3 regions of the Serratia nevei genome follow, and region 1 is predicted to be linked to each of the others. Evidence: predicted binding sites of a transcription regulator. Region 1 holds the regulator's gene; each other region holds the start of a gene.
The links. The regulator LexA, encoded in region 1, represses DNA repair genes until DNA is damaged. The targets are predictions, from matches to a motif close to TNCTGTATGTACATACAGNA.
Positions count from the first base shown of each region.

Region 1 (4,952 bases):
CGGCGTTGGTGACGTTGATGCCCTGATACAGCCGGTTCCAGGTCCAGCTCAGCACGCGGTCGGACAGGCGCACGGTTTCGTAGGAGAAATCGGCGGCGATCTCTTCCATCAGCGCGATGGCGTTCTGCTGGGCCTTTTCGTGCGAGATCTTCTTGCTGCGCGCTTCGTCCTCGACCGCTTTTTCGATCGCTTTGGACGCCAACAGCTTGTTGAACAGATCCTGGCGGGCCGGCAGGCTCGGGCCTACCGCGGCCAGGCGCTGACGCGAGAAGTGCATGCGCGCCACGCGCGCCAGTTTCTGCGCGATGGTTTTATCCGTGCCGTGCTCGGTGGCCATGCGGCGCAGCGAAACGGTGTTGGAGAAACGCACGAAGCTGTCGCGGCCGAGCCACAGCACGGCGAAGAATTTCTGCACGCCGTTCAACAGACGCAGGTGCGGCGTGCCGTGGCCTTCGCGGCCCGGCGAGCGGCCGAACATCACCGAAACCGGCAGCATCTGAATGTCGAGATCCGGATTGCTGCGGTGCAGATCCAGATAGTCGTGGAACAGCTTTACCGACTCTTCTTTCGGGGTGTAGTAGCGGAACACGCGCGGGCCGTCGTGAATGAACACGTAGCTCGGCAGCACGGTGCCGTCGATCTCCAGCGAGTTGAGCGGATCGGGCAGATCCTGCGCCAGGCACTGGGTGCGCAGCGTCAGCAAATCCGCCTTGGAATTGTAAGGTAAAACATACAAAATCGGCCGTGAGGGATCCAACCCTAGCTCGGTAACCGGATCTGAAGGGATGACCTTACTTCTTACCAACAATTTAAGTGGTAAATTCAATATTTTATAATAAATTTTACGCCAACCTGACATAAACAACGTGAAGCCTCTTGTTAGCAATGCGCCGCAAGCATACCAGAAACCGGGTAGCAGATCTGTGGTGTTCGAAAACCGAGAGCCGTCAGCGCGGACTGTTCTAGACTCTTTTTATTATGACCGACCTCTGAGAAAGGCACGAAAACATGGCAAACCAAGCAACCGGACTGACCCGCATCATCAAGGCCGCCGGCTATTCTTATAAAGGGCTTTCCGCCGCCTGGCAGCACGAAGCGGCTTTCCGCCAGGAGCTGGTGCTCACCCTGCTGGCTATCATACTGGCTGTCTGGCTGGATGTGGGTGCGATAGCGCGCATTTTATTGATCGGATCGGTAGCGCTGGTGATGATCGTCGAGATCCTGAACAGCGCGATCGAGGCGGTGGTGGATCGCATCGGCAGCGAACATCACGAACTGTCCGGTCGGGCCAAGGACATGGGATCGGCGGCGGTGTCGCTGGCGATCGTGCTGGCGCTGTTCGTTTGGGGCACGGTCTTATGGCAGCATTTTGGCTGACGAAAGGCGCCTACTGACTGATTTTTATTTATTCTTCGGTTCCCAATCCGCGCTTACCTGTATATACTCACAGCAAGACTGTATAAACAAACAGGGGGCGGAATGAAAGCACTAACTACCAGACAGCAAGAGGTCTACGATCTGATTCGCGATCATATTTCGCAAACGGGCATGCCGCCAACGCGTGCCGAGATCGCGATGCGTCTGGGGTTCCGCTCGCCTAACGCCGCCGAAGAACACCTGAAGGCGCTGGCACGCAAAGGCGTGATCGAAATCGTCTCCGGTGCCTCGCGCGGTATCCGCCTGTTGATGGAAGAAGAAGAAGGGCTGCCGCTGATCGGCCGCGTCGCCGCCGGCGAGCCGCTGCTGGCGCAGCAGCACATCGAAGGGCACTACCAGGTGGATCCTTCCCTGTTTAAACCGAGCGCCGATTTCCTGCTGCGGGTGAACGGCATGTCGATGCGCGACATCGGCATTCTGGACGGCGATCTGCTGGCGGTGCATAAAACGCAAGACGTGCGCAACGGCCAGGTCGTGGTGGCGCGCATCGAAGACGAAGTGACGGTCAAGCGCCTGAAAAAACACGGCAACGTGGTCGAGCTGCTGCCGGAGAACAACGAATTCCAACCGATCGTGGTCGATCTGCGCCAGCAGAATTTCACTATCGAAGGGCTGGCGGTCGGCGTGATCCGCAACGGTGACTGGATTTAATCGTCGCACTCTCAGTGCCGCCTCTTGTATCAATCGCCCCTGTTCTGGGGCGTTTTTGTTTCTGACCTTGCCCTTCGCCACTGCTACGGGAACATCTCATCATGCGCTTGATTTCCGCCTTCACCAGCGACACCGATAAAGCCCTGTGGCGCCTGGCTCTGCCGATGATTTTCTCCAATATCACCGTACCGCTGCTCGGGCTGGTGGACACCGCGGTGATCGGCCACCTCGACAGCCCGATCTACCTGGGGGGCGTCGCGATCGGCGCGGTGGCGACCAGCTTCCTGTTCATGCTGCTGTTGTTCCTGCGCATGAGCACCACCGGCCTGGCGGCGCAGGCGCTGGGGGCACAGAACCCGCAGGCGCTGGCGCGCGCCTTTATGCAGCCGCTTCTGCTGGCGCTGCTGGCCGGGGTGGCGATCGTCCTGTTGCGCTATCCGCTGATCGAACTGGCGCTGCGGATCGTCGGTGGCAATGGCGAGGTGCTGGAACAGGCGCGGCGTTTTCTTGAGATCCGTTGGCTGAGCGCGCCGGCGGCGCTGGCTAATCTGGTGCTGCTGGGCTGGCTGCTCGGCGTGCAGTATGTGCGTGCGCCGGTGATCCTGCTGATTGTCGGCAACCTGCTGAACATCGTGCTGGATATCTGGCTGGTGATGGGCCTGGGCTGGAACGTGCGAGGGGCGGCGGCGGCAACCGCCATCGCCGAATACGCCACGCTGCTGCTCGGCCTGTGGCTGGCGTGGCGGGTGATGTGCCTGCGCGGTATCACCCTGCCGATGCTGCGCCAGGCCTGGCGTGGCGATCTGCGTCGGCTGCTGGCGCTTAACCGCGACATCATGTTGCGTTCATTGCTGCTGCAGCTGTGCTTTGCATCGCTGACCATCTTCGGTGCTCGCCTGGGAAGCGACGTGGTGGCGGTCAACGCGGTATTGATGAATCTGCTGACGTTCACCGCCTATGCGCTCGACGGCTTCGCTTATGCGGTGGAAGCCCATTCGGGCCACGCCTACGGTGCCCGGGACGACAGCCAGCTGCGCAAGGTGTGGCACGCGGCCTGCAGGCAGGCAGGGCTGGTCGCGCTGGCCTTCGCCCTGGCGTATGCCGTTACCGGCCAGCAGATCGTGGCGGCGTTGACCTCCTTGCCGGAGCTGCGTGCGTTGGCCGCCCACTATTTACCGTGGCAGGTCATCCTGCCGCTGGTCGGGGTGTGGTGCTATTTGCTGGACGGCATGTTTATCGGTGCCACGCGCGGTGCCGAGATGCGCAACAGCATGGCGGTGGCTGCGGCGGGATACGGTCTGGCGCTGTTCAGCGTGCCGCTGCTTGGCAACCACGGACTCTGGCTGGCGCTGGCGGTGTTTCTGGCGCTGCGCGGTCTGGCACTGGGCTGGATTTGGCACCGCCATCAGGTGCGCGGCAGCTGGTTTGCCGCACGCTAAACCGCACGCCTTGTTGGGTTAATTATTAATTTTTCTTATGTTTTTATTCATGTTTGCTTACATGTTTTCAGCCTGGTTTTGCCCGGCTTAGTTTGTTGTTTGTTGGCGTTTTTTATGTTTATTTCATTTCTTAATGGTTTTTTATTCTGTCATATGGCTTTTTTATTTCCATGTTTAACTATAATGAATCATGTGGCTGGCGAATGAAGGGGAGAGATATTCCTTAAGGTGAAGGGCATATCGGCCAGAAAAATTTCTGGTTAACCCCGGCCGGCGACAGGGATCACTGATTCACCACAGGTTAACGGAGAGACTATGAATAAAGATCAAGCCGACGGTAACTGGAAGCAGCTTAAAGGCAAAGTGAAGGAAAAATGGGGCAAGCTGACCGATGACGATCTGACGGTCATCGAAGGGAAACGCGAACAGCTGGTCGGCAAAATCCAGGAGCGCTACGGTTACCAGAAAGAGGCGGCCGAGAAAGAGGTGAAAGCCTGGGAAGATCACACCAAACACCGCTGGTAATTTGCAGGGCCGCCATTGAAGGCGGCTTGCCCAACTCAGGCCGGCGTCGCTCTCATCCTCTGGCGCCCCGGCCGCAGGTACAGGGAGGTACCTGACTTCGTCTTACTTCTTCTTGATGGCGATGCTGTGATCGTGTTCGGCGCAGTCATGCTTGCTGTCGCACGCCTCAACCTCCACGCAGCCGGCGCACAGGCCGTGCGCTTCCACCACGCTGTGCCGCAGCGCAAATCCGGCTTCCTGCGCCAGCTTCTGCAGCGTTTCCTCTACGCCTTCGGTAGTGCGTTCGGTCACCTGGCCGCAGCGGTCGCAGATAAACAGTGCGGACGTGTGCATCGGCTGTTCGAAGTGGTGGCACAGCACGTAGCTGTTGGCGGACTCCACTCTATGGATAAACCCTTGCTCCAGCAGAAAATCCAGCGCGCGATAGACCGTCGGCGGCTTGGCTTGCGGTTCGGCGACGCGCAGCAGATCGAGCAGGTCATAAGCGCTGATTGCACCGGGTTGCTGAGTCATCAGACGCAGCACTTCCAGCCGTTGCGGCGTCAATCGCACATTGCGTTGTTGGCAGAGGCGTTCCGCCTGCGCCAGCAGCTTTTCCTGGGTGGTTGAGTTCATCGCAAATATCCCGGTACGTAAAAAAGCCGATTTTACCATGATTACGGCGAATCGCCGAGAGTTGCCCCCTTTTCCCCTGAGGATTGCGCAGGGAAAGGCGCGCTGAGTGCGCTAAAAGAGAGATGCATCACAACTTTTTCCCTCCACCGGGCGGCAAATCAACGTTGCCGATTTTAGCGCTGGAGAGCCGCTGGCGAGAGCGGTATAACGCGCTTCACCCGCGTGACGAACAGGAGCCTTGTGTGATGACGGACCTGGAGTACGACAGCGCGATGAAGAACTGGT
Region 1 is NZ_CP149940.1:4,849,192-4,854,143, reverse strand. Features, by position in the region: gene plsB (glycerol-3-phosphate 1-O-acyltransferase PlsB) at 1-859, opposite strand, end outside; gene V8N38_RS23185 (diacylglycerol kinase) at 1,009-1,377, shown strand; gene lexA (transcriptional repressor LexA) at 1,480-2,088, shown strand; gene dinF (MATE family efflux transporter DinF) at 2,190-3,527, shown strand; gene V8N38_RS23170 (CsbD family protein) at 3,843-4,052, shown strand; gene zur (zinc uptake transcriptional repressor Zur) at 4,155-4,667, opposite strand.

Region 2 (4,952 bases), on a different replicon from region 1:
CTGTAGCTCCCACCGGTTACCCGGCGGGCCCCAAATCTATACCTCAACAACTCAGATTGTGACTCAAAAGCCAATGGTAGCTCTTTGTCTGCTAGCCTGGCATCGCAACGGCTCGTTGCGATCTAAGCGCTTGTGGTGCGTCCAGCTTCGAAAAAAGACTTGTCTTAGCATGATGGGGGGGAGGATCTTAAACGATCCTCTATCGTACAAATTTAGATTCAAATTATTTTGGCAATCGGAATGTCGCTTAATCGTGTGGTATAGGAGGGAGAGAGCAATTCGCGGCGCATCTTCCAGGTTTTACATATCCCTTGTCCGGCAAACCAGACTTTCCCCAACCCGGATTGGTTTATGCCATCGATGACCTGCATCAGTTATTCACTACCGGCGCGCGGCGGCCGCTCGTCGAATAAATCGATCTGGCCAGGTTTGTCGCAGAAGTCGTTAAGCATAATGTCCGCTTTCTGATACCGAAACCCGTCACGCCAGATCGCATCGAGGGCTTTTACTGCTGCTGCAACAATGTCGCGGGTGTCTTGTGTGGCCAGCATGAGCTGCACGCTGTGGCTGTTGGCGTAATAAGGCTCATGAGGCGCAAAGGGGCTGGTTCGCGCAAACACCGAAACGTGCCGGCAGTATTGCCGCTCTCGGCGCAATTTCTCGGAAGCGCGCTCTGCGTATTGGCACACCGCCTGGCGCATGTCCTGCAGCTGCGTGACGCGCTGGCCAAATGACCGGCTGACGATGATCTGCTGCTTTGCCGGCAGCGCATCGATCGATATACACGGCACACCGTTCAGTTCACGCACGGTGCGCTCGAGCACAACCCCGAACGTCCTGCGTATCAACGCCTGATTGCTGTCGGCAAGCTGCAGTGCAGTCGTGATCCCCATCGCAGCCAGCTTTTTGGTCAACTGGCGCCCACATCCCCAAATTTCGCTGACCGGCAGTAACGCCATCAACCGTCGTTGTCTATCCCGGTTTGTCAGATCAACGACGCCGCCGGTCGCCGGCCAGGTTTTAGCGGCGTGATTGGCGAGTTTGGCCAGGGTCATTGTCTGAGCAATGCCGATCCCGCAGGTGAGCCCGGTTTGCTGAAGCACCGTATCACGGACTCGGCGCCCGTAGTCTTCGAATGACTCTGTGGCATCGATGCCGGCAACGTGAAGAAATGCCTCGTCGATGCTATAGATCGTCATCGCCGGCGCGAGGGATTCTAAAATCGTCATGCAGCGTGCCGACATGTCGCCGTACAAGGCATAGTTGCTTGAGAAGACAGCTACGTTCTGATTTTTAATGATTTCTCTGGCCTGAAAAAACGGCATGCCACGTTTCAGGCCGAGCTTTTTTCCCTCGCGGTTGATTGCCACCAGGGCGCCGTCGTTGTTCGAAAGAACAGCCACTGGACGCCCTTTAAGATCCGGACGGAAAATCTGTTCGCAGGCGCAGTACATCGAATTGACGTCAGCCAAGAGAAACATGGTCACCTCACGAACGAGTGCAGGGCATGGATCACTACCCCGAAAATTTCCAGCGTTTCGGGATAAATAGGACTGTAGGCGGGACTCATCGGCGCCAGGCAAACCCTGGGCGTCAGCAGCAGCCGCTTGACGGTAAACTCACCGTCGACCGCGGCGATCACGATGCTGCCATGCATGGGTTTTTCAGCCCGATCAACGATCAGCAAATCTCCTGACAGTATGCCGCCATCGCTCATTGACTCACCCGTTGCGCGGATGAAATACGTGGCGGCCGGGTGTCTAATAAAATCATTTAAATCAATGGATTGTTCTATGTAATCGTCGGCAGGGCTGGGGAAACCTGCCGGGCATGGTGTCCCGTATAGCGGGAGTTTGATGGGTTGGCCTGGCGAAAAAAAGTACAATTCTCTGGCGTTCATAATAGGCATAATTTATCTGTATATATATACAGTAAATCATAAACGAAACGTGCGCACACGCAAGCCTGAAACCGGGTCTCGTAGCGCTATCCGACGTAATATAATAATTTTCTGAGTGATTTTTTCTGCAGCTTTTGACGTTCTTCATGTGTGTTTGCACACATGATATCCACCAAAACTGTGGATAACGCGCAGTTCAGACCGTTGGTGCCTCGATGGACAGGATGAGTGAGGGATTGTCATTGCGAACGGCGCCCACCGCCGGCGAGACCGGTTGCCAGGTGAAATCCTCCGCTTGCAGGCTGTACACGTCAGCCTGCATATGGCCAGAGGGCGGAACCAGGCTGGTATCGAGCCAGTCGCGCGCGGCGGCCGGTGGCAGCGTCAGAGGGCGCCTGTCATGAATATCCGCCAGGCCAGCATGACTGGCGGCCGTGATAATGACAAAGCTGCCGCTGCCGTCGCTGTCTGCTGCGTACAGCGCTGCAAAGAACAGCGGCTGGCGATCGGCGCCACAGATAAAATAGGGCTGCTTCAGCCGCGGATTGTCCGGTGACTTTTTCCATTCGTACCAGCCCGATGCCGGCACCAGCGCGCGGCCATGCTTCCAGAGCGGGGAGAACATCCGGCTGTGCTCCGCGGTTTCAACGCGGGCATTGATGAGCGGCGGTTTTCCCTGTTCGCGCCACCATGCCGGCGCATAGCCCCAGTTAATCGGCGTCAGCTGCAACTGGCCATCGTGGTGATGAAACACCGGCACTGGCGTGCCAGGGGCGACGTTATAACGTGCATGCCAGTTACCGGCGGTGCTAACCGGTGTATCAGGCTCCAGGGCGGCGAGAAATTCGTCGCGGCTATGGAATTGTGCAAAGCGGCCACACATAGGATAATCCAGAGTACAGACATGTTATTTAGTATAGCTTAGGAAAACGCCGGATACTTTTCATAATATATTAAATGACTGGTATCGGAATATAAGATGCCTTGAATTTAGGAGTGTTAATATGTCAGGCCGATTTGTATTTAATTCATTTTATAAAGATGACTATCCTGATTGGGTATGCCCAAATTGTCATAAGGCAACACTAAAAATTATTCCCAACAGCGTTGTAAAAGGCACAACTCCAGCAGCCCATAAATATCACAAGCATGAAGGGCATCGATATGATAATGATGAGTTTATTTTTAGCTTAATGTTAAAATGTAGTCAGAGTAACTGCGATCAGCCAGTTGTTGTCATGGGGGTTGGGGGGTATGAACAACAATATATTAATAGAACGAGTGGGGAATGGGATTGGTTTGAATTTTACAAACCCAAGGGTTTTTATCCTCCTATCCCTGTGTTTACTCCCTGTGAGCAGTATCCTGAACAAATAAAAGTGCAGCTTCAGGAAATTTCAGCCCATCTTCCAGGACATCCGCAAGCTGCAATTAATGCACTTCGGACTACGCTTGAAATTATCATGGACTATTTTGAAATACCTAGAGATGATAAAGGAAGATATGTATCTCTAGATAAAAGAATTAAAGATACTCCTGAGAAGTACAGTTCATTAAGAGAAGGATTTGAAGCGTTGAAATGGCTGGGGAATACAGGGAGTCATAATCTAAAACCCGTTGATGAAAAAGATATCGATGGTGCGTGTCATATGCTTGATGATTTCTTGCAACGTATATTCAGAGGTGAAATTTCTCACGCAGAGACGATTGAGCGTCTAAATAGAAACCATAATCCAAAGGTGAGGTGATCTAATCTTTACGATGTTGCTTGCGAAAACTAATAACATAAGATCTTACAGGCACAAGCATGAACACCGAGTGACGCGACAGTCAAGATGCTCTTTGTGGATATCGTAAATGAATCCATGATCGTGTACGTTACACCTAATCTACAGAAGCTGCAGGAATTGAGTTATGAGGGGATAAATGTATGATTGTTTCAGTGGTTATGAGTTTTTTTTTGGCCCTTAACTAAGGGCCGTTTTCGACATTTAATTTATCTCATTTTAAATAAAATACAACAGGAATTATTATCCAATACCATTGGGACTGATTGTTTTCCACCTTTGGTTTGTTGAAATAATTTATCAAGCACACCTGGTTCAGTGGTATCAGGCGTTTGATAATCGAGGTTGGTATAAATTTTCAGCTCTTCAATGGAGCAAATTCTTCTTGCATTGGCGAACATTCCCCATGCATTAAGTGCTTGGCACGTTATAGGGCTAATTGCTGTTATCAATTTCTCTATTAGGTTTATTTTTTCCCTTATAGAGTCAATGGCTGTTTTAGCATCTACTGATTTGGATTTTATCCATATGCAATCATGGTGAAATAGCCTGTTTCTGTAGTCTCTTATTTCTTTTAGTAAGTTAATTAACTTCCGTCTTGCTTCAATGGGTTTATTATCTATTTCACTCAACCTGCGAAATGCTTTTGGCAAGGAAATAGGCCAAAGATAATCAGATTTTTCTGCATTATTTTCTGTATGTAATGCATCTAAAAGAACCGACTCCCAAGTGGAAAAGTTAGTTGTAGCAATAATATCATCGTGGCTGAACACTGGTGGCGGTGTCGTTAGCAATGAATGATGAGCTAGACCTTGTCGTGCTGTCTCTTTGTCTCGCCAACTTTTTTTCAAACTTTTCTCTGCTTCTGTTATACAATCTCGGAACTTCTTGTGGTTGTCTTTTGTTGTGTCAAACTTTATTACATCCCACCATTTATCACCGAACCTGCTTCGAGCTGCTTTATCGATAGAGTTTCTGAGAATAAGTTCAAGTTGTTGTACTAATGGATATAACGATGCGGCTGCATTTTGGACCCATAAACTGAAACCATACATTTCGATATTGTTATTTTGTATGTTAAAAGTTCCAGGAACTGATGATAGCCTGGCTGTAGAAAGCAGGGATAGAACGGGGGTGTAATCAGCAATGCGCTTTGGCATCATGCCTCCTGGCTGCTTCTCCGGGTATGGAGGGACGGTTAGTTGACTGAGCCGACATTATAGGTTATTCTTCCCCCATAACGTTAGCCGGTGTCGAATCATCCC
Region 2 is NZ_CP149941.1:3,605-8,556, forward strand. Features, by position in the region: partial or broken gene umuC (translesion error-prone DNA polymerase V subunit UmuC) at 219-1,481, opposite strand; gene umuD (translesion error-prone DNA polymerase V autoproteolytic subunit) at 1,484-1,900, opposite strand; gene V8N38_RS25515 (SOS response-associated peptidase family protein) at 2,097-2,783, opposite strand; gene V8N38_RS25520 (DUF4145 domain-containing protein) at 2,905-3,648, shown strand; gene V8N38_RS25525 (CAAX protease) at 3,897-4,850, opposite strand.
Region 2: a site for LexA is predicted at 1,915-1,934, ahead of umuD (translesion error-prone DNA polymerase V autoproteolytic subunit). Genes of this name have one in related genera too.

Region 3 (4,952 bases), 1.7 Mb from region 1:
AATTGGTGTCTGTCTGGTCGCGATACACCAGAATGCGGCGCCACGCTTCTTCCCGGCCATATTTATCGATATCCGCCTGGCTGGGCGCGGCGATATCGTCCCGCTTGGCGGCAAAAGGCTGCCAGCCATCGGAATCGGAGCGCATTGCCGACAGCGTCAGCGTTTGCGCCTCGCTCAGATAAATATTGGTTTTTAACAGATAGGAAGCCTGATCGTTGGCGGAATAGGCAAAGCGCGTGCCGTCCGGCCGCTTCAGGTTGCCGCCGTCACGCTTGCTCATGTAGATCAAACCGTCGGCAAATCCTTCCGGCGTACGGCCGTACAACGCGCCGCTGTAAATGCCCTGGCGATCGTTGGTGTGGTAGCTGTACTTCAGCAAGCCGCCAAAATCTTCGCCCGGCAGCAGCATATCCCCGGCATCTTTGGTCTCCAGCGTAATGGTCCCGCCAAAGCCGCCATTGCCGTTCAACAGATTGTGCGGCCCCTTATCGACCTCAACCTTTTTCAGCAGTTCGGGTTCGATGAATACCGAACCCTGCCGATATTTCTCAAATCCCTTCGGCGCGCCGTCCAGCACCACCTTCACATCTTCCATGTCGCCCATGCCCCAGATATTCAGGCTTTGGCCGCCCGGGCGCGGCGATCCCGCCATCCCTACGCCGGGCAAGCGATCAAGCAAACTGGCGATGTTATCGGCCTGTACGCGTTCGATGTCTTCTTTATCCAGTACCGAACGGCCGGCGGCGACGCTGTCGGACAAACCGCCGACCACCGACAGTTCCGGTATCGTCAACGGCTGAACCGGCCCGGCGTCGACCAACCGATATCCCTGTGCGGTTTGCTGAGCGCGCAATCCGCTGCCCGCCAACAGCGTATTGAACGCGTCGGTGAGGCGATAATGTCCCTGCAGGCCCGCGGTGCTTTTTCCACGCGTCTGTTCGGGCGTGAAAATCACTATCACGCCGGCCTTAGCGGCCGCCGTCTGCAAGGCGGGCGCCAGATCACCGGCGGGAATGGCGAAGGAAAGGATAGCGGGCTGTTCAACCGCCGAGGGTGGTGCCGACGCACCGGGCGCCGCCATCGCGGAGGTGAGCATGCCCGATAGTGCGCATCCTATCCCGATAGCGACGCGTTTCCCGGTCATGCGTTTGGCTGATGTGAACGTACGCCCTGCGCCGTTCTTGTTTTTTATGGCCATGAAGGATTCCCCTGAGTGTATTGAACTGGAAACTCAGTAGAGAGGTCACGCCAACGAAAAGATCGGGCAGAAAAAAATGAAAAAAAGGACCGAAGTCACCGCGCCGCGTAGACGATAAAGGTCACCACGCCGAAGATCTCCAGCTGCGCCTCATCGTCGAACACGATCGGCGCGTAGGCGGGATTCATCGGCAACAGCCGCACGTCGGGGTGGCGCTGCAGCTTTTTGACGGTGAATTCCCCGTCCACCGCGGCGATCACGATATTGCCGTGCTCCGGCGTCAGGGCGCTGTCGACGATCAGCAGATCGCCATCCTGGATATTGCCGTCGATCATCGACTCGCCGCTGGCGCGCACGAAATAGGTGGCGTTGGGGTGCCGTACCAGCAGCTTGCCGATATCCAGCCTGCTCTCGACATAGTCCTGCGCCGGGGAAGGAAAGCCGCAGGCCACGCGATCGGCAAACAGCGGTAACGTCAGGGGTTCACCTGGTAAAAAAGCATACAACCTTGAATTGCTCAGCATAATCATAACCAAACTGTATATTTATACAGTTAAGCATAAACAAAACGCGAACGCGTGCAACCCCCTATCCCCCTGCGGATCGCGCTTTCCCGCGTAATATAATAATTTTCTGAGTGATTTTTCCTGCAGCTTTTGGCGTTCTTCGCGTGTGTTTACACACATGACACCCACCAAAACTGTGGATAATGCGGCACTCAGACCGTTGGCGTATCGATGGGCAGGATGAATGAGGGATTGTCATTGCGAACGGCGCCGACGGCGGGCGATACCGGTTGCCAGACGAAATCCTCTGCCTGCAGGCTGTACACGTCAGCCTGCATTTGACCAGAGGGCGGGACTAAGCGGGTGTCGAGCCAGTCGCGCGCGGCCGTCGGTCTCTGCTGCGTACAGCGCCGCAAAGAACAGCGGCAGGCCTTGCCTCACGGGAGGAACGGCGGACGGCCTTACAAAATGACGCCAATAAAATTGCGACTGGCAATGGCATCAATGGGACGGCCAGAGACGAAAGTCAGTACGTTATGCCAGGAGCTTGGGATAACCCGACAAACGCTGTACCGCCACATTTCCCCTGATGGTCCACTGCGAGCTGACGGTATAAAGCTGCTCAACCGGGGATAATTTTAGCGGACGGAAAAATCTGGAGTTCCGGCGTAGAACCCCGAATAAGGAATAATCCTTAATTCATTTCAGGATTATTAATTCCATCTAAAACCTCTCGGCAATATTCTTTTTTATAGGCTTCATCATTACTTAATGACTTAACCAAAAAATCAGCATTTTTCCAACCATTATCCCAATGCGTATCGAATCCTGACTGTTCATACTTTAATGTTCTAGTTAATGAGTCTTTTATTTGTTTTTTATATTTATCAATTTTCTCATTGGTTGCCCCACAAACATCATGTGCAACACGAGCATTTGAGCCAGAAAAACCTATTGCTGAAATTGCCATCGCTTCGTTTGATTTGTCGAAATCATTCGCATATGCCACAGCATTAGATAAAGCGAATATGACAAGAGCAGGTATGGTTTCTTTGTATGAAATCATCTTTTACCTCTAACTCATTGATTGTTCATGGGGTCAGTTTGGATATCGAAAATTATTGTACATTAAGGCTGCTTTTTAATCAGTCTCAACTTCTTTATAGAAGGCCTGAATGCGACAAACTTGGGAAGTACTGTAGCCTGTCGCGTCTGCTGTTTCTCGGATGCTCAGTTTCTTAATCTGTCGGTAGTGCCTGATCCATCCTGCACGCTCCATCTCGCCGCTGGCGCGCACGAAGTAGGTGGCGTTGGGGTGCCGCACCAGCAGCTTGCCGATATCCAGCCTGCTCTCGACATAGTCCTGCGCCGGGGAAGGAAAGCCGCAGGCCACGCGATCGGCAAACAGCGGTAACGTCAGGGGGTCACCTGGTGAAAAAGCATACAACCTTGAATTGCTCAGCATAATCATAACCAAACTGTATATTTACACAGTAAGACATAAACAAAATGCGAACGCGTGCAACCCCCTATCCCCCTGCGGATCGCGCTTTCCCGCGTAATATAATAATTTTCTGAGCGATTTTTTTTTACGCCTGCTAAGCGTTTCACCGCCCCTTGCACACACGTTATCCACCAAAACTGTGGATAACCTGGCGGCGCCTTCGGAGGATGCGCTATCGCCCTACTGCGCCGCTGCGGCGATGCAAAAACGGTATACCGCTTCAACCATCTGATCGAGGCCCGGTTGCTCGAGGGGATAATGCCCGGCGTTCTCGAGCATCACGGTGCTCACTGGTACCCGTCGAACGCGGCGGAGGAACAGTTCGCTCAGGTGCAACGGCGTCCAGCGATCCTGCGCCGGCTGCGTCAGCAGGATCGGGCAAACGTCGAAATCTTCCGGCTCAATGGCAGGCGCGTACGCCGCGTACGAGGCTAAAAAGCGCATCGTCACCCAGGCCCCCGCCGACGTGTCGTCCGCCAGACATGCCTTAAGCGCCGCCTTGTCATTGACCAGCGCATGCATCTTGCTCGCCAATGCCATCGGCATCGCCATCCCGGCCAGCGGCGTAGCGGCCACCAGCCGCGCCAGGGGAATGCCCAGGCGGCTCATCATTCGATTCAACGCCGTCTCGTCGCGCACCTGTTGTTCACGCTGATCGAGAAACGTCATGCCGACAATGCCTTTCACCTGCCGGTTCAGCGCTGCCACATGATAGGTCTTCATCCCACCGGCGCTCAGGCCGTACAGCACAATGGGGCGCGCATCCCTCGCCCGTTCCGCGTCGATCAGATCGCTGCCAATCTGCACCCAGTCGTCGTAGCGCACGCGCCGCCGTTGCCCGCCCGTCTGCGTCATGCCATATCCCGGCATGTCTACGGCGATCGTCTCTATTCCCCGGTGCGCCAGCGGCGCCCCCAGGATGGTCGACATCTGCCGGCCGTTGGTACCGACGCCATGAAACAGGATCACCTTCACCGGCGCCTCGGGGCGACGGTAGCAATCGAGATGGATGCGATACTGCCGCCAGGGCCACCACGTCTCTGTCGGTTCTTCCCCCGGCTGCAGCCGGAAGCTTTCCGGCAGGAATCGCTGAATGTCCTGCCAGTGAGATTGATTGGCGTAATTACCCATACGAAACCTCTCGTGATACTTGGTTGCCGGGATGAAAATCCGTATAATCCAACAAATGTCGGATTAATAAAATACAACTTATGTCGGAAAAAGCGATGCCGCAAGTAAAAAAAAATGCGCGCGTGCCAGTTCAGGAACGCGCAGCGGCGCGCATGGCCAAAGTGCTGAGCGCCGCCGAACAGATGCTCGCCACCCTTGGGCCGGAAAAAACCTCCATTCCCGCCCTGGCGGAAGCGGCCGAAGTGCCGCGCGCCGCAATTTACCCGTTCTTCCCGGACAAGTACGCGCTGTTTTCGCATCTGGCTCAGACCCATATGGAGCAACTGACGCAGGCGCTGCGCGCGTCGGGGCTCGAGACCGCCGGCAGCTTGCAGGATTGGGTGGATGCCGCCGTGTTGGCCACGGCCCGCTACTACAATGCCCATCCTGCGGCGAGCGTCTTGCTGCTGCGCGGTGCGTTCGCCGAACCCGAAAACCAGGCTCACGCCGCCAAAAACCTGACGATCGGCGAGATGTTCCGGGCAAAAGTGCGAGACCTGCCCGAACTCGAGACGCTGCCGTCGGAGCCCGACGTCGTTCTGATCGCCATAGAATTGGCGTTTGCCTGCATGAA
Region 3 is NZ_CP149940.1:3,197,112-3,202,063, forward strand. Features, by position in the region: gene V8N38_RS15380 (TonB-dependent receptor) at 1-1,198, opposite strand, end outside; gene umuD (translesion error-prone DNA polymerase V autoproteolytic subunit) at 1,294-1,728, opposite strand; partial or broken gene V8N38_RS26080 (hypothetical protein) at 1,917-2,096, opposite strand; partial or broken gene V8N38_RS15390 (resolvase) at 2,134-2,340, shown strand; gene V8N38_RS15395 (hypothetical protein) at 2,399-2,770, opposite strand; partial or broken gene V8N38_RS15400 (DNA polymerase V) at 2,984-3,175, opposite strand; gene V8N38_RS15405 (alpha/beta hydrolase) at 3,389-4,339, opposite strand; gene V8N38_RS15410 (TetR/AcrR family transcriptional regulator) at 4,420-4,952, shown strand, end outside.
Region 3: a site for LexA is predicted at 1,734-1,753, ahead of umuD (translesion error-prone DNA polymerase V autoproteolytic subunit). Genes of this name have one in related genera too.